Halorhodospira halophila: one gene and its partner. The protein of the gene in region 2 interacts with the protein of the main gene of each other region in a pairwise test. Links are inferred from orthologs where the notes say so. Each region holds a gene or a part of one and is shown on either strand. Other genes may lie near its edges.

Region 1 (14,698 bases), on a different replicon or contig from region 2:
GTGGCGGAACGTCACGTATTCCCAGACCACCACGCCTTTTCACCGGGGGACTTTGCCTTTGTCGATGAGCGGCCTGTCGTGATGACCGAGAAGGATGCCGTGAAGTGTCGAAACCTGCCCGGGGTAGACCGCCTCTGGTACCTGCCCGTGGAGCTGGTTCCCGGAGCGAAGCTATCCGCAGCGGTGACCGGGCTGATCGACCGGCTCGGTACCCGGGAGGAGCGGCCATGACCCCCCCAGCGTTCACCGTCGTCATACCGGCTCGCTTCGGTGCTTCCCGGCTGCCCGGTAAGCCGCTGGCCAATCTGCTCGGCGAGCCGGTGATCCGGCATGTACACCGGCGGGCGGTCGAGAGTGGCGCGGAGCGCGTTGTGGTGGCTACCGACGACCGGCGCATTGAATCGGCTTGCCTCGACTTCGGGGCGGAGGTTTTATTAACCGCCCCGGATCACCCGACCGGCACGGACCGCATTGCCGAGGTGGTCGATCGGTTGGCGCTAGTCGATGACGCCATCGTGGTCAATCTGCAAGGCGATGAGCCGCTGATGCCGCCGGGGTTGGTCACTTTGGTGGCCGAACGACTCGGGGCCGATCCCGGAGCCGCCATCGCCACGCTGGCAACCCCGATCTCGGAGGCCGGTGAGCTTTTCGAGCCCTCGGTGGTCAAGGTGGTGCGGGACCGGCGTGGCCACGCCCTGTATTTCAGCCGGGCGCCGATCCCCTGGGACCGGGAGCGCTTCGGCGCGATCGATGACACGACGGTGGCGGCCGGCGGGTGGCTCAGGCACTTGGGGCTGTATGCTTACCGCGTCGCCTTCCTGCGCCGCTTCCCGGGGCTGGAACCGGCGCCGCCGGAGCAGCTTGAGTCGCTGGAACAGCTCCGGGCACTGTGGCACGGTTTTGCGATCCAGGTTGCCGTCACCGAACAGCGTCCGGGTCCCGGCGTCGATACGCCGGCCGACTTGGAGGCAGTGGCTCGACGACTGCAGTCACCTCAACCGTAAAAAGGTGCGGTCTCTGTAGGGTGCAGGTTTCGTGGAACCGACTGATCAGGAAAGCAAAATGAAGATACTTCTAGTTTGTATGGGCAATATCTGCCGTTCGCCGACAGCGGAGGGGGTGCTGCGCCAGCGCCTGCGCGAGGAGGGACTTGACCACCACGTGGACCTCGACTCCGCGGGCACCCATGACTTCCACGTCGGCAAAGGGCCGGACCAGCGCGCCCAAGAGGCCGCGCGGCGGCGCGGGGTCGACATCAGTGACCTGCGTGCCCGCCAGGTGGAGCGCTACGACTTCCAGGAGCACGATCTGATCCTGGCTATGGACGAGGCCAACCTCGGCATCCTCCAAGCCGATTGCCCGCCGAAGCACAAGCACAAGCTCGGACTCTTTCTCGATTACGCCCGCACCCGCAGTGAGCGGGAGGTGCCCGACCCGTACTACGGCGGTGAGCGCGGTTTCGAGCACGTGCTCGACTTGATCCAGGATGCCGCCGATGGGCTGATCGACGAGGTACGCCGGAACCAGGGCTAGTCACGAAAGACTGCGGGCGGCGTGACGCCGCCCGCAGTCAACCGTTATTGGGCGGATAGGGCGGCGGTTACTCGGCCTTTTCCGCCCCTTCACCTTCCGCGTGGGTCGAGGTGCGATCATCGCTGGTTGGTGATGATGCCTCGGTTCCGGATGTAGAAGCCTGCTTCGGTCGGCGCGGACGCCCCGAGCGGACCTGTTTGCGCCCGCCGTTGCCCTGGGCCGCATCGTCGGCGCTTCCCCGGGGCGCGGGGCCAGCAGACGGCTGTGAGGGCTGTACATCCCCGGTCTCCGCGCTCGGGGTAGGGGCGGTCTTCTCCGCTTTCGCCTCCGCGTGGGTGGCGGGCTTCTGTTCCGCGCGCGCCTTTCCGTTGTCCCCCGGTTTCCGGTTCCCCTTGTCTGGCCGCGGGGCATCTTGCTGCCCGCCCGCGCTCGGGGGCTGTGTATCCGCCCGGTCCGGCGCGTTTGCAGGTTTGTCCGGCGTCTTCTCCGCATCCGCGCCCGCCGGCGTGGAAGTGGCGGGCGATGCGGCAGCCGCCGGGTCAGGTGCCGGGGATTCCGGCCCCGTGTCGCCGTTCTCCTCCGCGCCTGAGGCGGTGGTGGATCCGTCGGCGTGCTCGTTGCCGTTGCTGGAGCGACGGCGCCGGCGACCCCCGCGGCGCCCGCGGCGGCTGCGACCGCTGCGGGCGGAGCGGGCTTCGGCGTTGCGGGAGGTGTCGTCCTGACCCGCTGCCGCCGAGGGGGTGTCCTGCCGGGTGCTGCCGCTGTCAGCGTCCGTGGTCTGGGCATCGTCCTCCGGGGGCTCGGCGGTGGCCTCAGCCTTGCCGTTGCCACCGGCATTCTTGCGCTTGCCGCCCGTGGAACGCCCTTTGCCGCCGTTGCCACCGTGCCCCTTGGTCTCATCCGGGGCGCGGGGCGCTTCGCTCGACGCGCCCTTCGACGGGCTCTCCTGCTCGTTTTGCTGCTGACCGTTGCCGCCCTCGCTGGCACCACCGCCGGGGCTGCGTCGACTCCGGCCGCCGCCGCGGGAGCGGCCACCGCGCCGGGTTCCCCGTCTGTTCTGGCCGGTGCTGGAGCCGTTGCCATCACTGGAGCTCCGCTCGCTCCGGGACCGTGGCTTCTTCTCGCGTCCGGAATCCCCCTCTTCGGTGCGCTCGTCGCCGGGCGCGCTCTGGAACAGCAGGCCGCGGAGACGGCGGAAGATCGAACTCAGCGGGGCATCCTCCTCCTGGTGGCCATCCCCGGCTGCAGCGTCCGATGTTTGTTGCGATTCCGGCGCGGGCGCCGGCGCGCTGGGGGTTACACCCTGCACGGCGGGTGCCGGTGGCCGGCTGGCCGGCAGGCCCGCTTCGATGACGGTCGGCTCCGGCGCGGGTGTCGCCAGGTTGTAGCTGGAGCCGCTCTGCTCGAGCCCCTCGTCGGTACGCACGCGCTGGACGTCGTAATGCGGGGTCTCCAGGTTGCGGTTCGGGATCAGCAGGACGTGCACGCCGTAGCGGTGTTCGAGCTCGGCGATCTGGGCCCGCTTTTCGTTGAGCAGGAAGGTGGCGACCTCGATCGGGAGCTGGGCGAGCACGCGCCCGGTCTTCTCCTTCATCGCCTCTTCCTCGATGATGCGCAAAATCGACAACGCCAGGGACTCGACGCTGCGCACCGTGCCCTGGCCGCCGCACCGACCGCAGACCTCTTGGTGGGCCTCACCAAGCGAGGAGCGCAGGCGCTGCCGGGACATCTCCAGAAGGCCGAACCGGGAGATTCGCCCGATCTGCACCCGGGCCCGATCCGCCTTGACCGCCTCACGCAGCCGATTCTCCACCTCCCGCTGGTGGCGCGGCGGACCCATGTCGATGAAGTCGATCACGATCAGGCCACCGAGGTCGCGCAGGCGCAGTTGCCGGGCGATCTCGTCGGCGGCCTCGAGGTTTGTGTTAAGCGCCGTCTCCTCGATGTCAGCACCCTTGGTGGCGCGCGAGGAGTTGATGTCGATGGAGATCAGCGCCTCGGTATGGTCGATGGCGATCGCACCGCCGGAAGGGAGGCGCACGTCCCGCTGGAACGCCGACTCGATCTGGCTCTCGATCTGGTAGCGCGAGAAGAGGGGCACCGGGTCGGTGTATTGCTTGAGCTTCTGCCGGTTGTACGGCATGACCTGCTCGATGAAGTCGCGCGCCTTGGCGAAGACCTCGTCGTCATCAACCAGGATTTCGCCGATGTCCGAGCGGAGATAGTCGCGCAGGGCGCGGATGATGACGTCGCTCTCCTGGTAGACCAGAAACGGAGCGGCGCGCTCGGCGGTGGCGTTCTGGATGGCGTCCCAGAGCTTGAGCAGGTAATCCAGGTCCCACTGGAGCTCTTCGGTGCTGCGCCCCACGCCCGCTGTACGCACGATCAAGCCCATGCCCTCCGGGACATCGAGCTGGCGCAGGCTTTCACGAATCTCGGCGCGATCGGAGCCTTCGATCCGGCGGGACACGCCGCCGGCCCGGGGGTTGTTCGGCATGAGCACCAGGTAGCGCCCGGCCAGGCTGATATAAGTGGTCAGCGCGGCGCCCTTGTTGCCACGCTCCTCCTTATCGACCTGGACGAGGACTTCCTGGTTTTCGCGCAGGCCGTCTTTCGGCGTGTTCCGCTGACCATCCGCCGAGGTGAAGTAGGCGGGCGCGATTTCCTTGAAGGGCAGAAAGCCGTGGCGCTCCGCACCGTACTGGACGAACGCGGCCTCCAGGCTCGGCTCAACCCGGGTGATGATCCCCTTGTAGATGTTCGCCTTTTTCTGCTCGCGGGAGGGCGCCTCGATGTCGAGATCGTAGAGGATCTGGCCGTCCACCAGCGCAACGCGCAACTCTTCCGGCTGAGTTGCGTTGATCAGCATTCTTTTCATGGGTGCGCAATCTCCGCAGCCCTGCCGCCATCGCTTCCAGGCCGCCGGACAGGACGGACCGGTACGTCGGCGTCGTATCTGGCCACGCCACCAAGGGCCGCTCGGGCGACATTGGTGGCGCCGACCAGGCGGCGAGCCAGACCATCCAGTGCGACAGATCCGTCCGTGTCATCCGCGCTCGACTCCTGTTGAAGGGGCGCAGGGCTTGTTGGTCGTGGTCAAGTGGCCCGCGCCGCGTCCGGGCGCGGGCCCGTTGTCTCGTTCTGGTGCTGCAATCAGTGCCGCACGAGGTGCGACACTGCATGAAACCCGTCGTCGCGGATCCCGGCTTAACCGGTCGCCACGTGCGGCTAATTGTATCAGTGACTTGCGTCACCCTTCAAATTTCTTCTTTTGCTAAAATTTCCGAATGAGTGCCTCTGATCCCAAGGTTCGACACCATCAGGTACTGGCCGAAGAGGCCGGGCAACGAATCGACAACTTCCTCCTGCGCCAGCTCAAGGGCGTTCCGCGCAGCCGGATCTATCGCCTGCTGCGCAAGGGGGAGGTCCGGGTCGACGGGGGGCGGGCGCGGCCCACGCGCCGCCTGAGCACCGGGGAGGTGGTGCGCATACCGCCGGTTTCGGGGCAGCGTCAGCCCGCTGAGGTCGCTTCCGGCGGGCTGCCCGACGGCCTAGAGGCGCGACTGCGCGATGGGGTCCTCTACGAGGATGAACGGCTGCTAATCCTGGACAAGCCGTCGGGGCTTGCTGTGCATGGCGGTTCTACCGTGCGTGTCGGGTTGGTCGAGGCGATCCGGGGTATTCGGCCAGACCTTCCCTTCGTTGAGCTGGTTCACCGGTTGGACCAAGAGACCAGCGGTTGCCTGATGTTGGCCAAGCGGCGCTCCACCCTGCGTCGGCTCCACGAGCAGCTTCGCCAGGGCAAGGTGGAAAAGCATTACGCCGCGCTTCTGGCCGGGCGGGTGCGTGGGGCGATGCCGGTGCGGGTGGACGCGCCTCTGGAGCGCCTGCCCGGCGCACCGCGGGATCGCCAGGTGCGCGTCAGCAAGCAGGGGCGGGCGGCGGTGACCGAATTCCGCCCGGTACAGCGGTGGGTGCGGGCGACTCTGGTCACTGCGCGGCTGGAGACCGGACGCACTCACCAGATCCGGGTCCACGCCCGCCATATCGGCCACCCGGTCGCCGGCGATGAGCGCTACGGCGATCGTGCGGCGAATGCCGCGCTGCGTGAGTGCAGCCTGCGCCGGTTGTTTTTGCATGCTTCATCGCTGCGATTCCAGCATCCGGACAGTGGGGAGCCCCTATGTATCGAGGCACCGCTGGGCGATGAGTTGCAGGCGGTGCTTGAGCGCCTGTCGCAATCCCAAGACGAGGAGTCAGCATGAGCGAAGAGACATCCGAGCGCGAAGCGCTACTGGAGCTGCTGAAGGAGAATATCCGCGAGCAGCGGCGGGCACGGCGCTGGCGCCTGATTACCCGCGGTGCCGTTCTGGCGGTGGTTGTCTTGGTGGCGATCTCCCTCGGGCGCCTTGATTTCGCTGCCGAAGAGGAGGTTGGCCCGCACACGGCTGAGGTGCGGATCGATGGTCCGATCATGTCGGATTCTGCGGCCAGCGCCGAGCAGGTGATCCGCGGCTTGGAGCGCGCCTTCGAGGCGGACGATGTCGCCGGGGTGGTGCTGCGCATCAACAGCCCCGGCGGGAGCGCCGTGCACGCCCGGCAGATCTACCAGGAGATCCGGCGTCTGCGCGACGAGCATGAAGACATCCCGGTCCATGCGGTCATCGAGGACGTCGGCACCTCCGGCGCATACTATGTCGCTGCCGCCGCCGACCGGATCCACGTCAACGAGTCGAGTGTCGTGGGCTCGATCGGGGTGATCATGGGCAGCTTCGGTATTGGCGAGGCGCTGGAGAAACTCGGCATCGAGCGGCGAATCTATACGGCCGGAGAGGACAAGGCCTTCCTCGATCCCTTCGCGCCGGAGAACGAGGACCATGTCGAGCACGTCCGCACTATGCTCGACGATATCCATGGCCAGTTCATCGCCGCGGTCCGTGACGGGCGCGGGGAGCAGATCGACGCAGCTGGAGCCGACGAGGAGCGCCTGTTCTCGGGGCTGATCTGGACCGGGCGGCAGAGTCTCGACAAGGGGCTTGCCGACGAGATCGGCAGTGTGCGCAGCGTTGCCCGGGACGTGATCGGCGAGGAGGAGCTCGTCGACTACACAGCCCGTCGGGACTTCCTCTCCCAACTCGCCGAGCGTTTCGGCACCGCCGTGGGGCAGGGGGTCTACCAGTCGTTGCAGAGTCTCGAGTATCAGCCCCGCTGATGTCGCGCTGCGGGCCGGCCACCGGGCCGGTCCGCAGCCGCAGGGGGATCAGGGCAAACGGTAGCCCTTGTCGCGCAGAAGCCGGGCGACGCCGATCAGCGGCAGGCCGATGAGCGCCGAGGGGTCGTTGCTCTCCACGGACTCCAGCAGAGCGGCACCAAGGCCCTCCGAGCGAATTGCCCCGGCACAGTCGAGGGGATGGTCGGCTCGGACGTAACGCTCGATGGTCTCTGCGTCGAGGCTCCGGAACCGGACCTGTACGGTTTCCAGCAGGTGTTCCTCGGCGCTGTCCTGGCATACGCAGACTGCGGTGAGAAAGCGCACGCATTGGCCGGAGTAGCGGCTCAGTTGCTCTCGGGCACGCTCTTCGCTTCCGGGCTTGCCGAGGATCTCGCTGCCGAGTGCCGCCACCTGGTCGCTGCCGATCACCACGGCTCCGGGGCGACGCTCGGCCACCGCCCGGGCCTTCTCCCGCGCTAGGCGCGCCACGGCGCCTTCCGGGGATTCGCCGCTGGCGATGGTCTCGTCAATAGAAGCGGCATCGATCTCAAACGGGATGCCCAGACGTTCGAGTAGCGCCCGACGATAAGGCGATGCGGAGGCCAGAATCAGCGATCCTGCTTCAGACATGGATTAAGACCCATTGGCTTGGAACGCCGTGCACCCTAGCGCCGTAAACGGCGCAGTGCCAGCACTTTACAGTATCCGGTGGCGGGGCTAGTATGCAGACCCTTATGTTGCCGGATGGGCTGGCTCCAGACGATTTTGGCACGCCGCCTCGTGTCCACCAGGGCACTCTGGCGCTGCCGACCATGCCGCGCCTGGCGCCATTGCTGGCGATCCAGGAAGGGCAGGCGTGGGCTCGCCTGGAAGGCAGCCTGGATGACGCGGGCCGGCGGGAACTGGCGGGGCGCATCGAGGCGGACGTGCCGCTGACGTGCCAGCGCTGCCTCGGGGTTTATTATCACCCGGTGGTCGTCGCCTTCCGGGTGGTCATCGTGGCGACCGAGGAGGAGGGCGAGGCCCTGCCCGACGAGCTGGAGCCCTATGTCTGCGGCTCGGCGGTTCGGCCCCTGCAGGTCGTCGAGGAAGAGATCCTGCTGGCGCTGCCGGTGGTGGCGCGGCATACAGGGGCGGATTGCACGCCCCCCGAACACGAGGCCGGTATCGCGCGGGAAGCCCTCAGCCCGTTTGCCAGCCTGCAGGGCAAGGTCCGCCGCCACGAGGCAGATGACTAACCAGGGCCCCGCCAAAAACGAATTTCTGAACCGATCGGAGTGATTAGACAATGGCCGTACAACAGAATCGCAAGACGCCCTCCAAGCGTGGTATGCGTCGCTCCCACGACAGCCTGAGCAAGCCGACGCTCGCCACGGAGCAGAGCACCGGCGAGACTCATCGCCGTCACCACATCAGCGCCGACGGCTACTACCGGGGCCGCAAGGTGACCCGCGGGCAGGACGACTGAGCCGCTCCGCCGTGGTCGTCATCGCGGGGTATTGCCCAGTCGTCGAGCGGGTGAAGGCATGACGGGCCATATAACCCTTTCGCTGGACGCTATGGGCGGGGATCAGGGACCCAGTGTCGTGGTCCCCGCTGCTTTGCGGGCGCTGGAACGCCACCCCCATCTCCACGTGGTGCTCGTGGGGCAGGAAGAGACCCTGCGCGAGCACCTCCGGGCGGAGAGGTACGGCGATGCCGAGCGCGTGAGCGTGCGCCACTGCACGCAGGTCGTGGCCATGGACGAGCCGCCTTCCCAGGCGCTGCGCTCCAAGAAGGATTCGTCCATGCGTGTCACCCTGGAGATGGTCAAGGCCGGGGAGGCCGATGGCTGTGTAAGCGCCGGGAACACCGGTGCGCTCATGGCGACCGCCCGCTACTTGTTGAAGACCCTGCCGGGCATCGACCGGCCGGCGATCATGAGCACCCTCCCCACGCTTGACGGTGCCACACACATGCTGGATCTCGGTGCCAACGTCGACTGCACCGGCGACCACCTCTTTCAGTTTGCTGTCATGGGGGCGGTGGCCGCGGAGGCTGTCCACGGGGTGGAGCGTCCGCGTGTGGGGCTGCTGAACATCGGGGAAGAGGAGATCAAGGGCAACGAGTCGGTCAAGCACGCCGCGGAGCTGCTGCTGGAGTCCCGGGAGATCCACTACACCGGTTACATCGAGGGCGACGGCATCTTCAAGGGCGAGGCCGACGTGGTCGTTTGCGACGGATTCGTCGGCAACGTGGCCCTAAAGTCCAGTGAAGGCGTGGCGTCACTGATCTCCGAGTACATGCGCAGGGAGTTCCGCCGCAACCTTCTCTCGCGGATCGCCGGGTTGATCGCGCTGCCGGTGCTGCGTTCGCTGCGCGGGCGTATCGATCCCCGTCAGTATAACGGCGCGAGCCTGCTCGGCCTGCGGGGGGTTGCCCTCAAGAGTCACGGTTCGGCGGACAGCTTTGCCTTTGGTCGGGCCATCGACACCGCTGTCCGGGAGGCCGAACAGGGGGTCCCGGACCTGATCAATGCGCGCATCGAGCGGCTGCTGGGGGCGAGAGAAGGGGCGTGAGCAACGCAAGGATAATCGGCACCGGGAGCTACCTCCCCGAACGTGTGATCACAAACAAGGATCTCGAGCAGCATGTCGAGACCTCGGATCAGTGGATCCGCGAGCGCACGGGGATCGGCGAGCGGCGGGTGATCGCCGATGAGGAGGTCTGCGGCGATCTCGGTCGGATCGCGGCGCAGCGGGCGCTGGAAGCGGCCGGAGTCAGCGGCGATGAGATCGATCTGGTCATCGTCGCCACCTGCACGCCTGACCGGATCTTTCCAAGTACGGCCTCGTCCCTGCAGCGCGCCCTTGGGGTGCGTCCCGGTGCGGCGGCCTTCGACATCTCGGCGGCCTGCTCAGGGTTTATCTACGCTCTGGGTATCGCCGAGCGTTTCGTGCGTTGCGGTGATGCGCGCCGTGCCCTGGTGATCGGTGCCGAGGCGATGACCCGCATCCTCAACTGGGAGGATCGCGGGACCTGCGTGCTCTTCGGGGATGGCGGTGGAGCTGTGGTGCTTGAGGCCTCGGACGAACCCGGTGTGCTCTCCACCCACCTGCACTGTGACGGTCGCTATGAGCCGCTGCTGTATGTCCCGTGGGGGCCGGGGCGGGGCTACGCCGCCCTCGGGGCCGAAAGCGGCTACATCCACATGCGGGGCAACGAGGTGTTCAAGGTGGCCGTGAACACCCTTACGCGGATTGTCGAAGAGACCCTGGACTCGGCCGGGGTCGACAAGGGCGAGGTCGACTGGCTCGTCCCGCATCAGGCGAATATCCGCATCATCCAGGCCACCGCGAAGAAGCTCGATCTGCCCATGGAGCGCGTGGTGGTGACGGTGGGCGAGCACGGCAACACGTCGGCTGCGTCGATCCCCATCGCCTTGGATACCGCGGTGCGTGACGGTCGCATCCAGCGCGGGGAGACCCTGCTGCTGGAAGCCTTCGGTGGCGGGTTTACCTGGGGGTCGGCGCTGGTCCGGTACTAGCCCTCCCGAGATGGATTCCGTGCAGGAGCTGAGATGAGCAATCACACCCCGGAATTTGCAATGGTCTTTCCCGGCCAGGGCTCCCAGGCGGTCGGGATGATGGCGGCCTGGCAGGAAGACGAAACGGTCCGCGAGACCTTCGGCGAAGCCTCCGAGCCGCTGGGTTACGATCTCTGGGAACTGATCGCGAACGGGCCAGCTGAGGAACTCGATCGGACCGATCGTACGCAGCCCGCCATCCTGGTCGCCAGCGTGGCGCTGTGGCGCGTCTGGCAGGAACGAGGCGGTGCGGAGCCGGCGGTGCTGGCCGGACACAGCCTGGGGGAGTACAGCGCGCTGGTGGCTGCCGAGTCGCTGCAGCTCGCCGATGCGGCCGCGCTGGTGGCCGAGCGCGGTCGCTACATGCAGGAGGCCGTGCCGGCCGGCGAGGGCGCCATGGCGGCGGTCATCGGGCTTGAGGACGACAAGATCCGGGAGATCTGCGCCGGCGCCGCCCAGGGGGCCGTCGTGCAGCCCGTCAACTTCAACGCGCCGGGACAGGTGGTCATCGCCGGCAACCAGGAGGCAGTGGAACGGGCCGGTTCCGCCGCGAAGGAGGCCGGCGCCAAGCGAGTTCTGCCGCTGCCAGTCAGCGCGCCGTCCCACTGCAGCCTCATGCAGCCAGCCGCCGAGCGTCTGGCCCAGCGCCTCGAGGAAGTAGCGATCGAGGAGCCGCGCCGTCCGGTCATCCACAACGTCGATGTCTCGGTCAGCCGGGACGCTGCGTCGATCCGCCGCCGGCTGGTCGAGCAGCTGGCGAACCCGGTGCGGTGGACGGAGACGGTCCAGAAGATGAGCGGCGAAGGCGTTCAGGTCCTGGCGGAGTGCGGCCCGGGCAAGGTTCTGACCGGACTGACTCGCCGGATTGAGCGCAGCCTTCAGGGCGGATCGCTCAGCGAGCCGGACACTCTGGACGACATGCTGCGCCGTTTCCCGGCGACCAGCTAACCCCATCCGGACAGCTTTTGTTTGAAGGAGGCAGCGTGCACGGCAAAGACGACCTGCAGGGGCATATCGCCCTGGTAACCGGGGCGAGCCGGGGCATCGGCCAAGCCGTTCTGGAGTCCCTCGGCCGCGCCGGCGCGACGGTCATCGGGACCGCCACCAGCGAGCAGGGCGCCGAGGGAATTCGGCAGCGCCTGTCGGAGGCCGGGCTTATGGGCACCGGGATGGCACTGGATGTCACCGACTCGGAGCAGATTGCCGAGGTGCTGGGCGCCATTGGCCGTGACTTCGGGGCGCCAACCATCCTGGTGAATAACGCCGGCATCACCCGCGACAACCTGCTCATGCGGATGAAGGATGATGAGTGGGATCAGATCATCGACACGAACCTCAGCTCCGTCTACCGCATGAGCAAGGCGTGCCTGCGCGGCATGATGAAGGCGCGCGGCGGGCGCATCATCAACATCGGTTCGGTCGTCGGGGCCATGGGCAACGCCGGTCAGGCCAATTACTCTGCGGCGAAGGCCGGCATCATGGGCCTGACCAAGTCGATGGCCCGGGAGCTCGGTGCGCGCAACATCACGGTGAACACGGTAGCGCCCGGATTCATTGAGACGGATATGACGGCCGCCATGAGCGAGGAGCAGCGGGCGGCGCTGATTGGCAATGTGCCCCTGGAGCGGCTTGGCAGCCCGGAGGATATCGCCGCGGCGGTGACTTTCCTGGCCTCGCCGTCCGCCGGTTACATCACGGGCGAGACACTGCACGTCAACGGCGGCATGCACATGGCTTAAAACTCGTTGTTAAACAGTATCTTGTAAATGGTTCAGGATTCAGCTGGGGCGTTCTGGTACTCAGCGAACTGTTCCCCTACAATACGCGCCGCAGCCGGAAGACTGCGCCAATTAGAACCTCGGAGGACCTTTTAATGAGCAGCATCGAAGATCGCGTCAAGAAAATCGTCGTCGAGCAACTGGGGGTCAAAGAGGAAGAGGTCACTGGTGAGGCCTCGTTCGTGGACGACCTTGGCGCCGACTCGCTGGACACCGTCGAGCTCGTGATGGCGCTCGAGGAGGAGTTCGAGTGCGAGATCCCCGACGAGGAAGCCGAAAAGATCACGACGGTCCAGCAGGCCGTGGACTACATCAAGAAGCACCTGGAGGGGTAACCCCCACGGGCCACAGTCTGAAGGCGCAGCGGGGCCGGTCCGGTGGACCGGCCCCGATACATTCTGCGCCCCGAAGGGCACAAGGGTATGGATGATCGAGCCGTTGTCGTAACCGGGCTGGGGGTGGTCTCTCCGGTCGGTCACTCCGCTGATGAAGCCTGGTCCGCGGTGACCGAGGGCCGCAGCGGGATCCGGACCATCACCGAGTTTGATACGTCCGCCTACGCGGTCCAGTTCGGCGGGACGATCGAGGGCTTCGATGTGTCCCAGTATCTGCCGCGCAAAGAAGCACGGCGGATGGACCCGTTCATCCACTATGCCTTCGGCGCCTGTGCCGAAGCCCTGGAGTCGAGCGGCCTGGAGATCCGCGAGGACAACGCGGACCGGATCGGGCTGTCCGTTGGCTCCGGCATCGGCGGTATCCTGGGGATCGAGACGGGCCACCAGGCCCTGATGGAGGGTGGGCCACGCAAGGTCTCTCCCTTCCTGGTGCCGAGCAGCGTGATCAATATGGCGGCCGGGAACCTATCGATCCACTACGGACTGCGCGGCCCCAATCTCTCAACCGTCACCGCCTGCGCGGCGGGCACCCACAACCTCGGTGTCTCCGCCCGCATGATTGCCGCCGGAGACGCGGACGTCATGATCGCCGGCGGTGCGGAGAAGTGCATCACCCCGCTGGGACTGGCGGCGTTCTCGTCGGCGCGGGCGCTGTCGAGTCGCAACGATGATCCCTCGACGGCCAGTCGCCCCTGGGATGTCGATCGCGATGGTTTCGTCCTGAGCGAAGGCGCGGCGGTCCTGGTGCTGGAGTCCTATGCCCATGCGCGAGCGCGCGGGGCGACCATACTGGCCGAGCTGGCCGGGTTCGGCACCAGCTCGGATGCCCATCACATCACGCAGCCTGCCGAGAGCGGCGAGGGGGCGCAGCGCTGTATGGCGCGGGCCCTTGAAGACGCCGCCATGGCACCCGCGGATATCGATTACATCAACGCCCACGGTACATCGACCCAGATCGGCGACCTGGCCGAGGCGGCGGCCGTCAAGCGCCTGTTTGGCGATCGGGCCGGCGAGGTGGCCATGAGTTCCACCAAGTCGGTGACCGGGCATCTGCTCGGCGCCGCCGGCGGGCTGGAGGCGGTATTCAGCGTGTTGGCGCTGCGCGACGGGATCATTCCGCCGACCTGCAATCTCCATCACCTGGAGGCCGATTGCGCCGGTCTCGATCTGGTACCCGGCGAGGCGCGGCAACAGCGGCTGCAGGCCGTACTCAGCAACTCCTTCGGATTCGGCGGGACGAACGCTTCCCTGATCTTTCGCAAGGCGAGCTGAGAAGTGGGGGCCCTTGAGCCGTAAGCAACTGGTCAACGGCAGAGCGGATACGGCCCTGGATGCCGAGGACCGTGGCCTGGCCTATGGCGACGGTCTGTTCGAAACCATAGCGGTGAATCGGGGGCGGCTGTGTCTATGGGACTACCATATGGACCGGCTGCTGGACGGGGCGCGGCAGCTGGGGCTCCCGGAGCCACCATTGGCGACCCTGCGAGAAGAGGCCCGCTTTCTTACCGAAAAGGTGGAGAGCGGGGTGCTCAAGGTGGTCTACACCCGGGGCAGCAGTGAAGGGCGCGGCTACCTGCCCCCGTCCCGGCCGATCCCCACCCGCATCCTGACGCTTCACAATCCGCCGGCGATCCCGCCGGAACGCTGGCAGGGGGTCGATGTCCGCCTCTGCCGGACGCGCATCAGTGCGCAGCCCCGGCTGGCCGGTATCAAGCACCTCAATCGCCTGGAGCAGGTGATGGCCCGTTCCGAGTGGCGGGATGCGGCCATCGCCGAGGGCTTGATGCTCGATGCCGACGGGCTCATCGTGGAGGGTACCGCGACCAACGTCTTCGCGGTCCGGAACCGGGTGTTGCTGACGCCGCCGCTGACCCACTCGGGCGTGGCCGGCGTGATGCGCCGCTGGATCGTGGAGCAGGCCGAGGCGTTCGGCCTGCGGGTGGAGAAACGCGGTTTCTATCCGGGTGAATTCGCCGAGATGGACGAGGTTTTCCTGACCAACAGCCTGATCGGCCTCTGGCCGGTCCGCTCGGTGGCCGGGACCTGGGTCCCAGTCGGGAAGGTTAGTCGCGGCTATCTCGAGCAGATCGGCAGTCGCGGGCTCACGCCGCTGGTGGACCCGCCCGAGGTTGGCGGAGAAGGGCGTTGGTGACGCGCGCATCCCGGCGGCGCTGGTGGATCCTCGCCCCGGTGCTTGTGCTTCTGCCGATCGTCG
Region 2 (14,922 bases):
AGCAAGTTGCGGTAGACGTTGCCCGGCCCCCAGTTGTAGGCGGCCAGGGCCAGCCATGTGGCCATCGGCTCGCCGTAGCTGGCGTAGCGCTCGTGGAGGTGGGCCAAGTAATGGCTGCCGAGGAGGATGTTCAGCCGCGGGTCGGCCAGATCCTCGGCCTCGATCTCCAGGCCCTCGCGCTCGCCGAAGCGCTCGAGCCACTCCGTTACGCGCTCGCCAACGTCCACCGCTGCCATCGGGCGGACCTGCATCAGGCCCACCGCCCCGGCACTGCTCACCACCCCCGGGCGGTAGTCGCTCTCGGTGCGCACCACGGCACGGATCAGATCGGCGCTCAGGCCGGTGACCTCAGCCGCCTCGTCGATCAGCTCGTCAAGGTGCTCGCGCGGGATCGCCCGGTTGGAGCCCACCGGCTGGTCGCGCTCGGCCTGCCGGTCCTCGACGATGGTCTCGACCACCGCCCGGGACACCTCGGGCATCCCGGCCGAGGCGCGCAGGCGCTCGAGCTGTTCGGAGCAGTCGGCGCCAGCCGCACCCCGCTCGGCCGCCCACGGCGAGTGGTGCAGGTGATACGCCCCGAGCGAGGCGAACACCAGACCACAGCCGCCGATGAGCCAGTTGGCGTGCATGCGCATGACGCACCCCCTTGCATGAAGCCCTGCCAATTTCCTCACTTTAACACGGGTATCAGGCGGCCGACGGCCTCGCCCCTGGCGCGGTTCGACGCGGCACGCAGCGCCCCGTATCATTCCGGGGTCGGTTCTTCCCAATAGCCTAGACGGGATCCGAGAGATCATGAGCGAAATCGCCAGCCGCCTGGCCGCGGTGCAGGAGCGCGTCCGCGCCGCCGAGGCCAGCCACGGCCGCCCGGCCGGCAGCGTGCAGATCCTGGCGGTCAGCAAACGCCACCCGGGGGCCGCCATCCGTGCCGCCCACGCCGCCGGGCAGCCCGCCTTCGGCGAGAACTACTTGCAGGAGGCCGCCGAGAAGCAGGCGGAACTGGCCGATCTGGACATCCAGTGGCACTTTATCGGCGGGGTACAGTCGAACAAAACCCGCGAGGTGGCCGAGCGCTTTGACTGGATTCACACCGTCGACCGGGCCAAGATCGCCCGCCGGCTCAGTGAGCAGCGCCCGAGCGATCGAGAAGCGCTTAACGTCTGCCTGCAGGTGAACATCAGCGAGGAGCCGCAGAAGGCCGGCTGCCCGCCGGACGACGTCTTCGAGCTCGCCGCCGCCGTGGACGGCCTGCCGAGGCTGCGCCTGCGCGGGCTGATGGCCCTGCCGGCACCGGCCGAGGCGTTCGCCGAGCAGCGCCAGCCGCTGGCCCGGCTGCGCAAGCTGCGCGAGGAGCTCCACGAGCGCGGCCACCGCGAGCTGGACACGCTGTCGATGGGGATGTCGGCGGACCTCGAGGCGGCCATCGCCGAGGGCGCCACCATCATACGGATCGGTACCGCGATCTTCGGGCCGCGGATGTAGAGGAGGAATCACTATGGCCCAGCACGCGCGCATCGCCTTCATCGGAGGCGGCAACATGGCCCGCTCGCTTATCGGCGGGCTGATCGCCGACGGCTACCCGGCCACGCACATCGTCGCCAGCGAGCCCGAGACCGAGCGCCGCGAACGCCTGGCCGGCGAACTGGGCATCGAGACCTGCGCCGACAACGCGGCGGCGGCGGAGGCCGCAGATGCCGTCATCCTGGCCGTCAAACCGCAGGTCATGCGCGGCGTGGCCGAGGCGCTCGGGCCGATCATCGCCCGGCGCGGCGCGGTGGCGATCTCCATCGCCGCCGGCATCCGCCTGGGCGATCTGCAGCGCTGGCTCGGCGCCGGAACGGCCATCGTGCGCACCATGCCCAACACCCCCTCGCTGGTACAGAGCGGTGCTACGGCGCTCTATGCCAACGAGCAGGCCAGTGAAGCGCAGCGCGAGCTGGCCGAGACCCTGCTGCGCGCCGTGGGGCAGACCCGGTGGCTGGAGAACGAGCAGCAGATGGACGCAGTGACCGCCATCTCCGGCAGCGGTCCGGCGTACTTCTTCCTGGTCATGGAGGCGTTGGAGGAGGCTGGCGTGGAGCTCGGCCTGGACCGCGAAACGGCCCGTCTGCTGACCCTGGAGACGGCCACCGGGGCGGCCCGCATGGCCCTGGAATCCGACGATCCGCCGGCGCAGCTGCGCCAGCGGGTGACCTCACCGGGGGGCACCACCGAGCGCGCCCTCGAAGTCCTGGAAGCGTCCGATCTGCGCGGTGCCTTGCAGCGGGCGGCCGAAGCCGCCGCGACCCGCGCCGATGAGCTTGGCAACCTGCTAGGGGAGCAGTAATGGAATCCAACCACTTCGCCGACGCCCTGATCTTCCTGATCGCCACCGCCTTCTCGCTCTACATCCTGGCGGTCCTGCTGCGCTTCTTGCTGCAGACGGTGCGTGCCGACTTCTTCAACCCGATCTCGCAGTTCCTGGTGCGCGCCACCTCACCGGTGCTCAACCCCCTGCGCCGGGTCATCCCCGGGGTCGGCGGCATCGATCTGGCGGCGATCGTACTGATGTTCGTCCTGCAACTGGCGGCGCTCTACATCATCTTCCTGCTCGCCTACGGGCAGCAGCCGCCGCTCGGGCCGCTGGCGATCGAGGCGGTGGGACGCCTGCTGGGCCTGGTACTGAACCTCTATACGGTGCTGATCCTGATCGGCGTGATCATCAGCTGGGTCAACCCCACCGCTAGCCACCCGGGGCTGCACCTGCTCCAGCAGCTGGTCAACCCGATCCTGCGCCCGATCCGCTCCTTCATGCCGGATATGGGCGGACTGGACCTCTCGCCGCTGGTCGCCTTGGTGCTGATCCACGTGGTGCGGATGCTCACCGTCTACCCGCTGCGTGGCCAGGTACCACTGCCCATGTAGCCGCCGCGGCCCCGCGGCGTCGCCGGGGTGTCCGGCGGCGCCGTGATCCGTCCCGCACCCCCCATCGACCGCTACGGTTGCCGACGCCATGCCCTGGATCACCCCGGACCCGGAACACGACGCCTGGCTGGTGCACGTCCGCGTCACCCCACGGGCCAAGCGGGAGGCGCTGGACGTGCAGGGCGAGCGACTGCGCGTGCGCCTGAACACCCCACCGGTTGAGGGCAAGGCCAACGCCGCCCTGTGCAAGCTGCTGGCCCGGCAGTTCGGCGTGGCCAAGTCGGCCGTGACGCTGCTGCGCGGTGAGCGCAGCCGGGACAAGACCCTGCGCATCACGGCTCCCAAGCAGTGGCCGGAGGGGCTGCCGCGCCCGGAAGCCCCCCCGCCAACCTGAGGCGGCTTGTCCCGGCCATAGCCGGCTCGCTAGACTGCACGGCTATTGCTCAGCGAGCGGAAGTGTCATGGTGAGAAGCCCGCCGACCGACTCCGTCGGACTGGTGACCCAGCACAAGGCAACCTTCGAGGAGCCCCTGCCGCTCGTCTGCGGTCGGGAGCTGCCCCGGTACGAGCTGGTCTACGAGACCTACGGCGAGCTCAACCGCGAGGGCACCAACGCCATCCTGGTCTGCCACGCGCTCTCCGGCAATCACCATGCCGCCGGCTACCACTCCGAGCACGACCGCAAGCCGGGCTGGTGGGAGACGTGCATCGGTCCGGGCAAACCGCTGGACACCAACCGCTTCTTCGTTGTCTGCAGCAACAACCTGGGTGGCTGCCACGGCTCCACCGGGCCGGCCAGCATCAACCCGGAGACGGGTAAGCCCTACGGCGACCAGTTCCCCATCGTCACGGTGCGCGACTGGGTACGAAGCCAGGCACGCCTGGCCGATGAGCTGGGCATCCGCCAGTGGGCGGCGGTGGCCGGCGGCAGCTTGGGCGGCATGCAGGCGATGCAGTGGGCCATCGACTACCCCGACCGCCTGCGCCACGCCATTGTCATCGCCGCCGCGCCGCGGCTGTCGGCACAGAACATTGGCTTCAACGAGGTCGCCCGCCAGGCGATCATGAGCGACCCCGAGTTCCACGGCGGGCGTTACTACGATTACGGCGTCTCGCCCCGTCGTGGGCTGGCGGTGGCGCGCATGCTCGGACACATCACCTACCTCTCGGACGACGCCATGCGCGCGAAGTTCGGGCGCGATCTGCGCGGCGACATGAGCTTCGACTTCGAGCAGGTGGACTTCGAGGTCGAGAGCTACCTGCGCTACCAGGGACAGCGCTTCGTGCAGGACTTCGACGCCAACACCTACCTGCTGATGACCAAGGCGCTCGACTACTTCGATCCGGCCGCCGACCACGACGACGACTTCTCCGCGGCGCTCGCGCACATCCAGTGCTCGACCCTGCTGCTCTCCTTCTCCAGCGACTGGCGCTTCGCCCCGGCACGCTCGCGCGAGATCCTCCGCGCGCTGCTGGAACACAACAAGCCGGTCAGCTACATGGAGATCGAGGCCACCCAGGGCCACGACGCCTTCCTGATGCCCATCCAGCGCTACCTGGAGGCCTTCTCCGCCTACATGGGCAACGTCGCCCGGGAGGTGGGGGCGTGAATCCGCTGCGCCGCGAACTGGAGATCGTCGCCGACTGGATCGAGCCGGGCTCCCGGGTTCTGGACCTGGGCTGCGGCGACGGCACACTGCTCCACTATCTGGTCCAGCGTAAGGGCGTAACCGCCTACGGCCTGGAGATCGACCCGCGCAAGGTCACCCGATGCATGGACCGCGGCGTCAATGTGGTCCGTGCCGACCTGGACGAGGGGCTGGACGACTTCCATCGCGACAGCTTCGACCACGTCATCATGAGCCAGACCGTCCAGGCGGTGCGCTACCCGGACAAACTCCTTGAGGACATGCTGCGTGTGGGCCGCCACGGCATCGTCACCTTCCCCAACATCGGCTACTGGCGGCTGCGCATGCAGTTGCTGCTCAAGGGGCGCATGCCACGCAGCCCGGCCCTACCCAACGCTTGGTACAACTCGCCGAACATCCACCTGTGCACGGTGCGCGACTTCGAGCGCCTGTGCGCCACCATGGGCGTGCAGATCCGCGAGCGGCGCCTGCTCGACCGCGCCCACCGCTCGACACCGTTCATCGACCTGGCCCCGAACCTGCTCGGCGAGGTGGCCATCTACCGTTTCGTACGCGGCAGCGACTCCCTGTAGAATCCGGTCAAGGACGGGCGGTCGCCGCTCCGGGGTGCCGCCCGCGATCTCACCTGGCAGGAAACCGGGAAGTCTATGCAGCCCGAGTACGTGCGGTACAACCAGACCATCGTCGAGCGGCGGCGCTCCGCCTACCAGGACATCGTCATCGCCCACGATCCGGCGGTGGGGCACCTGCTCTACCTCGATGACGACCTGCAGATCGCCAACGCCGACGAGCCCTACAACCAGGCAATCACCCGGCCGCTGCGCGAGGCCAACGCACTGGGCGATGTGCTCATCCTCGGCGGCGGCGACGGCGGCGTCCTGCGCGCGCTGCTCGATGCCGGCGCGCGCCGGGCGGTGCTGGTGGATATCGACGGCGACGTCATCGAGCTCTCACGCCAGTACCTGCCGGATCTCTGCGGCGACGCCTTCGACCGGCCCGGCGCCGAGGTGGTGGTCGGCGACGCCTTCGCCTACCTCGACGCCGAGGAGCGCTGGGACGGCATCATCTATGACCTGACCATGGATCCGGTCCGAGAAGACCAGCCGCGAACCGAGTATATCCGCGAGATCCTCGCCAAGGTCTCGGACCGACTGAACCCCGGCGGGGTCATGGCCATGCAGTGCTGCGGCGCCGACGAACCCGGCCTGCGCGAGGAGATCCGCGCCGGACTGGCCCACACCTTCGCTGACTGGGGCGACTGGGAGGCCGAGGTACCGTCCTTTGACGTACCCTGGGTCTTTGCCTGGGCGCGCGCCCCGCGGGAGGCATCGTGACAACCTGGCTGATCACCCACCCCCAGTGCCTGGAGCATGACGCCGGCACCGGCCACCCGGAGAGCGCCGCGCGGCTGCAGGCCATCCTTCAGGCGCTCCAGCACGCCACCTTCGAGTACGTCCTGCGCGAGGAGGCGCCGCTGGCCACCACCGCGCAGCTCGAGCTGGCCCACGACCCGACCTACGTGCGCTCGCTGCTCGACAGCGTCCCCGCGGAGGGGGCCCGGCACATCGATCCGGACACCCGCCTCTGCCCGGCCACCGGCGAGGCCGCGCGGCGGGCCGCCGGAGCCGTCTGCCACGGGGTCGACGGCGTGCTCTCCGGGAAGGCGCAGCGCGTCTTCTGTGCGGTCCGCCCGCCGGGCCACCACGCCGAGTCCGATCGGGCCATGGGATTCTGCTTCTTCAACAACATCGCCGTCGGCGCCGGCCACGCAGTGGCCAACTACGGCCTGCAGCGGGTGGCGATGGTCGATTTCGATGTTCACCACGGCAACGGCACCGAGGAGATCAGCCGCGGCCGGCCGGGGTTCCACTACTTCTCGACCCACCAGCACCCCCTGTTCCCGGGCACCGGCACACCGGGCAGCGACAACCCGGCGAACATCGTCAACGTCACCCTGGCTGACGGCGATGGCTCTGAGGCGTTTCGCGAGGCCTTTACGCAGACCATCCTCCCCGCCCTCGACGCGCTGCAGCCGGAACTGATCCTGATTTCGGCAGGCTTCGACGCCCACCGCTCGGACCCGCTGGCTACCCTGCAGCTGGACGAGACCGACTTCGCCTGGGCCACCCGGGAGTTGGTGGACGTGGCCAAGCGCCACTGCCAGGGGCGCGTGGTTTCGGTGCTCGAGGGTGGCTACAACACCTCCGTGGTCGGCCGCTGCGCCGCGGCCCACCTCGAGGCACTGATGATGTAGGCTAAAGGCCATGCACGTGGAGGCGAACCGGAGCCCTTACCTCAACCCCGCCGAGCGTGTGCGCGGGGCCCAACGCACCCAGCAGCCCCAGGCTGCCGGGCAGACCGACTTTGCCCGCCACGCGGAGGCCGCTCGCCCCGCCTCACCCGTCCGCCCCACACCGCTGGCCGCCGAGGGGTTGGCCAGTGGCGGCGTGGGCCAGCCGCCAACCCCCCGACTCGGCGACGCCGGGGGGTTCCGGCCGCCGGAGCTCATCGCCGCCCGCTACGAGGGCCAGGATCGCAGCCTGACGCCGGAGGGCGGGCTGCGCAGCGGCGGAGCCGGCAGCCACGGCCTCCGGCCGGATACCGAGGATCTGCCCCGGGGGCTGCGGCAACTGGTCGAGGTTCAGGCCATGTCGCAGCCCGATGTCCTCGGCCGCGGCGGCCGCCTGGATCTGACCATCTAAGCCCCCCATGCCGGTTCAGACTCGCTACCAGGACGATCTGGCCCGGGGCGTTATCCACCCCGATCCAGCCCAGCAGCGCGCCGTGCAGGCCCTGCAGACACTCCACGACGACCTGCTCGCGCAGCCGGCCGGCGCCGGGTGGCTGGGCTGGCTGCGCCGGCGCCCGGGCACCGCCGCCCCCGGACTCTACCTCCACGGCCCGGTCGGGCGCGGCAAGACCTATCTGGTGGACGCCTTCTTCGATGCCCTGCCCTTCGCGGCCAAGCAGCGCCTGCACTTCCACCACTTTATGCGGCGTACCCACGACGCGCTGCACCGGCTGCGCGATCACCGCGATCCGCTCGGCCACCTGGCCCGCGACTTCGCCGCCGAGCATCGGGTGCTCTGCTTCGACGAGTTCCACGTCAGCGACATCGCCGACGCCATGATCCTTGGCCGCTTGCTCGAGCAGCTCATCGGCGAGGGGGTTACTCTGGTGGCCACCTCCAACGTGCACCCGGACGATCTCTACCGCGACGGCCTGCAGCGGGCCCGCTTCTTGCCGGCCATCGATGCGCTCAAGCGCCACTGCCGCGTGGTGAACCTGGACGGTGAGCGGGATTACCGGCTCGAGCGCCTGGAGCAGGCGCCGGTCTACCTGATCGGCGCGGCCGGCGAACACGACGCGCGACTGCAGGAGCGGTTCGTGCAGCTCGCCCCGGAGCCCGGGCAGAGCGACGGCACCCTGGACATCGAGGACCGGCCGATCCGCGCGCGCCGCTGGGCCGATGGCGTCGCTTGGTTCGATTTCACCGAGCTGTGCAGCGGGCCGCGCAGCGCCTCCGATTACATCGAGCTGGCAAGACTGTTCCACACTGTGCTGGTCGCCGACGTGCCCCGCTTCGAGGCCAACCGCGAGGACGAGGCACGCCGGTGGATGGCGCTCGTCGACGAACTCTACGAGCGGCGGGTCAACCTGATCTGCTCGGCGACCGCGGCGCCGGAGGCCCTCTACGCCGGCCGGCGGCTGGCCTTTGAGTTCCAGCGCACCGCCAGCCGGCTCCACGAGATGCAGAGCCACGAGTACCTGGCCGAGCCCCATCGCCCCTGAAGCCAAGGAGAGATCGCCATGAACCAGCGCGGCGGCAAGACCGGCTACCGGCCGCAAATTCAGCGTCTGCGGCGAGGCGAAAAGCGCTCGCACCTGCTCTACTATCTACCGGTACACGACGGCAACGACGGGACGCGGCTCGGTGTCCTCGGCGATCTCTCGCCGGACGGGCTGCTGCTCATCGGGGACCGCGCTTTCACCCCCGGGCAGCGCCTGCAGCTGCAGATCCGTGGTGAGCCGGGCAGCGAGATCGCTGGCGATGTACGCATCGACGTCACCGCCGAGGCGCGCTGGTCGGCACCGGACGTGAACCCGGCCTATACGGCCACCGGGTTCCGCCTCGCCAACCCGGACGAGCGGACCCGACACGCCATTGAGACCCTGCTCCACGACCTCGGCCTGCTGGCCGGGGCGGACGACGAGGACGAGACAGGAGGACAGCCATGAGCGCCGACGCCGACAAGCACCCCCAGGACGACGACCCGCGTTCGCTATCCGATCACCGCATCCGCGAGAAGCACTCCCGCGAGGAGGTCCGGCGCTGGCGCGAGCAGGCGGCCGAGCACCATCGGCGCTGGTTCGACGTCATGAACAACCCCTACGGGCAGGACTGACGCTCCCCCCCGGGGGCACGACGGCCACCGGGGGAGAGACGCCCCGCGCTTACGCCGGGACGCGGGGGTTGAGGCTGTAGGTGGTGGTCATGCTGGCCTGATCGAGGATGTGCGGGCGAATGGCCTCGAGCAGGTCGGGCCCGCGGAAACCCGCCGCCACCGGCGCACGCTCCACGTCGAGGGCGTAGAGGGTGAAGATATAGCGGTGCGGGATGGAGTCGTTCCACGGCGGGCACGGCCCGTCGTAGCCGTAGTAGGTACCGCGCATCTCGTCACTGCCGGCGAGGAAGTCGGTGTAGTCGTTGACCCCCTGCCGGGTGCCGTGGGGCCCCTCGGGTGCATCCTTGCCCCCGGGCACCACGCCCTCGGCGAAGGCGCCCTCGGCCACCTCGCCCAGCCCCGGATCAAGGTCGACCAGCAACCAGTGGTAGAAGTCCACCCGCGGCAGGTCCGAGGGGATCTCCCGGTCCTCGCGATTCACGTCGCCGGCGTGGCTCGGGGCGTCCGGGTCGTGGCAGACCAGGACCAGCGAGCGCGTGCCCGCCGGCAGATCCGACCAGGCGAAGTGGGGGCTGAGATTCCGGCCCAGGGCCATGTGGTTTTCGGCATCCGGGATCCCGAAGGCGTACGGCTCCGGGACCGGTCGACCGTCGGTCAGGCTCTGACTCGTCAGGCGCATAGCTTGCCCCTCCTGCTGTTTGGGTTACCCTCGTGGGGATTGTAAAGCCGGCAGGCGCAGCGTGACGATGCAACAGCGACTGTTCGCGTACGGGACCATCCTCGCGGGGGCCGACGATCCGCAAGTGCAGGCAGCCATCCAGCGCTACACCGAACGCATCGACGAAGGCTGGATCCGTGGGCGCCTTTACGACCTGGGCCCCTTCCCGGGCGCGGTCCCCCGCCTGCCACAGGATTCCCGCGAGACCTGGGTGCGCGGGGTACTCCTCACGGTGCTCGATCCTCGCCGGGTCTTCCGCGTCCTCGACCCCTACGAGGACTGCGATCCGCAGCGACCGCGGGCCGGGCTGTACCGCCGGGAACAGGTCGCCGCGCACCCCGCCTCGGCCCCGGAGGCGCCGCTGACCTGCCAGATCTACTGGATCAACCGGGTCCCGCCTTACGCCCGCTTGATCGACAGCGGCGACTGGCACCACCACGTACAGAGCCGGCCGCCCTACGCCCCGCGTGGCGGCGCCTCGTAGCTAACGCGGCAGCACCAGGTGGTCGGCCACCCGCTGCGGGTCGGGCGTGGCCAGCGGGGGGATGCGCCCGAGCCGCGGCGCCGGCAGGCGGGCATCGAGGCTGGCGATCTGCGCCTCGCGGCGCGGGTCGTCGGCCTCCAGCTCGCTGGCCACCCAGCCGGCCAGAGTGAGGCCGTCGGCACGGATCGCCTCGGCGCTGAGCAGGGCGTGGTTCAGACAGCCCAGGCGGACGCCGACGACCAGCACCACGGGCAGGCCGATCTGCCGGGCCAGACCGGCCACGTCCTGCGTCGGCCCCAGGGGCACCCGCCAGCCGCCGGCCCCCTCGACGACGGTGAACCGCTCCTGCGCCAGCGCCCGGGCCGCCGCGACCAACCCCGCAACATCGATGGATCGCCCCTCCTCCGCGGCCACCAGGTGCGGGGCGGCCGCCGCCTCCAGGGCGCACGGATTGACGGTGGCGTAGGGCGGAGCCGGATCGAACAGGGCCTGCAGCTGCTCGGCGTCGTCGTTGCGCAGTCCGGCGGCGGTGCGTCGGCAACCGGCGGCCACTGGCTTCATGGCCGCCACCGGGACCCCGCTGCGCTGCAGGAGACGGATCAGCCCCCCGGCGTAGACCGTCTTGCCGACTCCGGTGTCGGTGCCGGTGATGAACACCCCGGAGAGACCGTCCCGGTGCGCGCTCACCGCCGCCTCCGCCGGATACCGTGGACATCGAGCCGGACCTCGCCGGTCTCGTCGGCGCGCTGCGGGGTTCCGGCCATACCCCAGGCGTGGCCGTAGACCACCTCGTAGGTGGCCGGCACGCGGCCGTCGGGCTGACGCCAGGCGAGGCTATAGGCGGCCTCCACCCGGGCCAGGCGGTGGGGTGAGAGCAGACCGCGGGGGCGACCGGGGGCGGCGTTGGAGGCACCCAGGGCCTTGAGGTCGCGCATAACGGCACGCGGGTGGGCATAGGTGAGATTAAAGGGCTCGCCATCGAGCACCGGGTCGACGAACCCCGCCTCGAGCATCCGGTCGCCGACGTCGTGCTTGTCGGGAAAGCGGTGCACGCGGGCGTGATCGTCCACCTCGGCCCAAGCCCCGCGCAGCTCGTGCAGTGTATCCGGGCCGAAGGTGGCGAACATCACCGCCCCCTCCGGGGCGGTCACCCGCTGCAGCTCGCGCAGGGCCGCCGGCAGGTCCTCCGCCCACTGCAGGGCCAGGCTGGAGAAGACCAGTTCAAAGGTGTCGTCCGGGTACGGCAGGGCGTGAAGATCGGCGCAGACGCAGCGCGGACGTCGCAGCCACGGCGCCCGCCGCCGGGCCCGCTGCAGCATGGCCGGAGCGATGTCCAGGGCGTGGACCTCGGCTTTGCGGTAGCGCCGGATCAGCGCACGTGTCGCGTAGCCGGTCCCGGCACCGAGGTCGAGGACACGGCGCGGGGCCACCCGGACCGGATCGAGCCGCTCAAGCAGGCGGTCGGCGACCTCGCGCTGGAGTACGGCGACCTCGTCGTAGCGCTCCGCCGAGTCGTCGAAACTGCGTCGCACGCGACGGCGATCGATCCGCTGGGCATCGCCTGGGTTCACGATCGGACCTCCTCGAGGAAGCAGTGGATGGCCTGTGCCACTTCGGTGGCGTGGGTGCAGTGGGGCAGATGGCCAGCGTCATCGAGGATCTCCACCCGGCCGCCACAGGCCGCGGCGCCCCGCTGCAGCGCCGCCGTGGGCACCAGAGGATCACGCCCCCCCCCGAGCCATAGCGTCGGCGGCGGCTGCACCGCCCCGGCAAGCGCCCCGCGCAGGTCAGCCTCGGCGAGGGCCGCCAGCCCGGCCGCCAGCCCGTCGTTGGAGGCCTGACTGGGGTCGGCGACGGCAGCGGCATCGTCCGCCGAGACCCGCCCGAGCTGCCGGCGAAAACGCCGCACGGTCGCCGCCGGGCTCCGCCCGAGGCCAGCCTGCATGGCAGTCAGCTCTGCCGCCGGAGTCGCGCACGGCCAGTCGGCCTCCATGGTAAACCGGGGCGTGGCAGCAATCAGGACCACACCGCGCAAGGGCTTGCCTCGGCGCAGGGCCTCCAGGGCAACGGTGCCGCCCAGCGACCAGCCCACCCAAACCGCATCGTCCGGCGCGGCATCGATGACCGGCGCAGCCACCCCGGCGAGTTCCACCGTGCCGGGGTCGGCGCAGCCGCCATGGCCCGGCAGCTCAAGCACGTCAGCCGGCACCTCCAGAGCGGCCCGCAAGGGGGCGAAGACGCGCGCATCGAAGGACCAGCCCGGGACCAGGAGCAGCGGCGCTGTCACGACACCGCCTCCGGGGTGGCGGGGTGGCGACGAGCGGCCGCATCCAGGGCCTCAAGCAGCCGGTCGATGTCCGCCTCGCCGTGGCAGGCGGTCAGGCTGACGCGCAGTCGGGCGGTTCCCGCCGGCACGGTCGGCGGCCGGATCGCCGCGACGCGCAGGCCGCGGCGATCGAGCTCGGCACTCCAGGCGCTGGCAGTGGCGCTTTGGCCGACGAGCACCGGGAGGATCGGCGTCTGCGGCCCCGGCGGTTGCGCCACCGGCAGGCCCAGCTCCCGGGCGCCGGCGCGGAAGCGGCTGATCAGCGCCTGCAGCCGCTCACGCCGCCACTGCTCGGCACGGGCGATGCGCACCGCCTCCAGGGCAGCCGCCGCCTGCGCCGCCGGCGGTGCCGTGGTGTAGATGTACGGGCGGGCCCACTGGCGCAGGGCGTCAATCAGGGTCCGGCTGCCGGCGACAAAGGCACCGAAGGTACCGAACGCCTTGCCCAGGGTACCCACCAGCACCGGGACCCGCTCCGGCGCGCAGCCGGTGGCCGGCACGCTGCCCTGCCCCCCGGGCCCGATCACCCCGAGGCCGTGGGCGTCGTCGACCACCAGCACCGCACCGGCGGCCTCGGCGACGGCGGCCAGCTCAGGCAGCGGGGCAACGTCGCCGTCCATGCTGAAGACACCGTCGGTGACCACCAGCGCAGCGCGCTCGCCCACCTGCTCCGCCAGATGCGCGGGGTCGGCGTGGCGGTAGCGCCGCGGGCGCGCCCCAGCAAGGCGTACGGCATCGATCAGCGAGGCGTGATTCAAACGGTCCTCGGCCACCGCCTGCCCCCGCCGGACCAGAGCGGTGATCACGCCCAGATTGGCCATGTAGCCGGTGGAGAAGAGAAGCGCGGCCTCCCGGCCGGTGAACGCCGCCAGCTCCGCCTCGAGCGCCTCGTGCTCGGGGCGGTGGCCGGTGACCAGGTGCGCAGCCCCGGCGCCGCTGCCCGAGCGCTGCGCGTGCTCGGCGAGAACCCGGGCCGGGCGCGGGTCGGCAGCCAGGCCGAGGTAATCATTGCCGCAGAAGACGGTGCACCGCTGACCATCGCGACGGACGGCGGTGGCCCCGTCGTAGCCGTCGAGGACCTCGGCGTGGCGGTACAGCCCCGCCTCGCGGCGCTCGGCGAGCCGCGGCGCCAGCCGCGCATCGAGCCGGGCCGCCGGATCGCTCACGGCTCCAGCTCGGCGCAACGGTGGGGGTGCGGCTCGAGGGTCATCCCCAGGCTGTGGAGCAGCTGCCGGTCTGCGTCCGTCTCCGGGTTGCCGGTGGTCAGCAGCCGCTCGCCAAGGAAGAGGCTATTGGCCCCGGCGCTCAGGCACAACGCCTGGAGCTCGTCGCTCATCTGCTCGCGCCCGGCGGCCAGACGGACGTAGGAGCCGGGCATGACGATGCGCGCCGCTGCGATGGTGCGCACGACCTCGAACGGGTCCACCGCCTCGGTCTCCTCCAGCGGGGTACCGGGAATGGGGATCAGTCGGTTGACCGGCACGCTCTGCGGCTGCACCGGTAGGTTGGCCAGGGTGGCCAGCATCTCGACGCGGTCGGCGCGCGACTCGCCCAGGCCCACGATGCCACCGCAGCAGACGCGCATCCCGGCGGCGCGGATGCGCTCGAGCGTCTCCAGTCGCTGCTCGTAACTACGGGTGGTAACCACCTGATCGTAGTACGAAGCGGAGGTGTCGAGGTTGTGGTTGAAGTAGTCGAGCCCGGCCTCGGCCAGCCGCTCAGCCTGCCCCTCGGCGAGCAGGCCGGCGGAGAGGCAGCTCTCCAGCCCCTCTTCCTTCACCGCCCGGATCATGGCTTCCAGGGTCCCCAGGTCGCGGTCCCTGGGACCACGCCAGGCTGCGCCCATGCACAGCCGGGTGGCACCGCTGGCGCGGGCCCGGCGGGCTGCCTCGCGGACGGCCTCGACGTCGATCAGCCCCTCGCGCTCCAGGCCGGTGTCGTAGCGGGCGCTCTGCGAGCAGTAGGTGCAATCCTCGGCGCAGGCCCCGGTCTTGATCGAGACCAGGGTGCAGGCCTGGACCTGGCCCGGGTTAAAGTGGCGGCGGTGCACCTCCTGGGCACGGAAGAGCAACTCCGGGAGGGGCAGCTCGAACAGGGTATGGATCTGCGACGGATCCCAGCTCAGGGCGTCGGTCTCGGTCATGATCGGCTCACTGCTGATTGGCCGCGGGCCGTGCCGCGCAGGAAGCGCTCATGGTAGCAAGGAGGCCGCCATGGTCAACTACAGGCTTGCACGATCAGTCAACAAGTGGCTGGATATTATCCCGCCAGCCCTCTACCCACCGCGCTGCCGGTTGTGCGATGACCCGGGCGCCGACGGCCTCGACCTGTGCCGCGGCTGCCGGGCCGACCTGCCGTGGAACACCCCCTGCTGCCCGCACTGCGCCCTGCCGGGGGACGGCGCCCTGCCGTGCCCTTGCCGGCAGAGCCCGCTG

What was found.
Region 1: the proteins of CCR79_RS05380 (region 2) and acpP interact in binary tests that used the Escherichia coli proteins (3 or more experiments, as listed by UniProt). The link is inferred for Halorhodospira halophila from one-to-one orthologs.

The regions. Positions count from the first base shown.
Region 1 is NZ_NHSN01000001.1:49,644-64,341, forward strand. What follows is about bases 11,028-13,803. They hold acpP (acyl carrier protein), read left to right. Parts: upstream 11,028-12,183; coding sequence 12,184-12,423; downstream 12,424-13,803. Other genes in these bases: fabD (ACP S-malonyltransferase), read left to right, coding at 11,028-11,258; fabG (3-oxoacyl-ACP reductase FabG), read left to right, coding at 11,294-12,049; fabF (beta-ketoacyl-ACP synthase II), read left to right, coding at 12,511-13,755; pabC (aminodeoxychorismate lyase), read left to right, coding at 13,769-13,803. Outside these bases: lpxK (tetraacyldisaccharide 4'-kinase), read left to right, coding at 1-231; kdsB (3-deoxy-manno-octulosonate cytidylyltransferase), read left to right, coding at 228-1,004; CCR79_RS00225 (low molecular weight protein-tyrosine-phosphatase), read left to right, coding at 1,063-1,533; rne (ribonuclease E), read right to left, coding at 1,601-4,411; CCR79_RS00235 (RluA family pseudouridine synthase), read left to right, coding at 4,821-5,798; CCR79_RS00240 (S49 family peptidase), read left to right, coding at 5,795-6,745; CCR79_RS00245 (Maf family protein), read right to left, coding at 6,794-7,375; CCR79_RS00250 (YceD family protein), read left to right, coding at 7,468-7,983; rpmF (50S ribosomal protein L32), read left to right, coding at 8,034-8,213; phosphate acyltransferase PlsX, read left to right, coding at 8,272-9,303; CCR79_RS00265 (beta-ketoacyl-ACP synthase III), read left to right, coding at 9,300-10,271; more of fabD, read left to right, coding at 10,305-11,027; more of pabC, read left to right, coding at 13,804-14,635; endolytic transglycosylase MltG, read left to right, coding at 14,632-14,698. UniProt on the Escherichia coli protein: Carrier of the growing fatty acid chain in fatty acid biosynthesis.
Region 2 is NZ_NHSN01000016.1:67,287-82,208, forward strand. The notes cover bases 10,589-13,588. They hold CCR79_RS05380 (alpha/beta fold hydrolase), read right to left. Parts: upstream 12,449-13,588; coding sequence 11,729-12,448; downstream 10,589-11,728. Other genes in these bases: bioD (dethiobiotin synthase), read right to left, coding at 10,589-10,848; bioC (malonyl-ACP O-methyltransferase BioC), read right to left, coding at 10,845-11,732; bioF (8-amino-7-oxononanoate synthase), read right to left, coding at 12,445-13,588. In the rest of the region: CCR79_RS05295 (lytic transglycosylase domain-containing protein), read right to left, coding at 1-635; CCR79_RS05300 (YggS family pyridoxal phosphate-dependent enzyme), read left to right, coding at 796-1,482; proC (pyrroline-5-carboxylate reductase), read left to right, coding at 1,496-2,326; CCR79_RS05310 (YggT family protein), read left to right, coding at 2,326-2,904; CCR79_RS05315 (DUF167 domain-containing protein), read left to right, coding at 2,993-3,298; homoserine O-succinyltransferase MetX, read left to right, coding at 3,366-4,514; methionine biosynthesis protein MetW, read left to right, coding at 4,511-5,125; CCR79_RS05330 (spermidine synthase), read left to right, coding at 5,201-5,887; CCR79_RS05335 (histone deacetylase family protein), read left to right, coding at 5,881-6,807; CCR79_RS05340 (hypothetical protein), read left to right, coding at 6,818-7,255; cell division protein ZapE, read left to right, coding at 7,263-8,345; CCR79_RS05350 (PilZ domain-containing protein), read left to right, coding at 8,364-8,792; CCR79_RS05355 (hypothetical protein), read left to right, coding at 8,789-8,959; CCR79_RS05360 (YbhB/YbcL family Raf kinase inhibitor-like protein), read right to left, coding at 9,009-9,638; CCR79_RS05365 (gamma-glutamylcyclotransferase family protein), read left to right, coding at 9,706-10,161; more of bioD, read right to left, coding at 10,162-10,588; and 3 more genes. UniProt on the Escherichia coli protein: The physiological role of BioH is to remove the methyl group introduced by BioC when the pimeloyl moiety is complete. It allows to synthesize pimeloyl-ACP via the fatty acid synthetic pathway through the hydrolysis of the ester bonds of pimeloyl-ACP esters.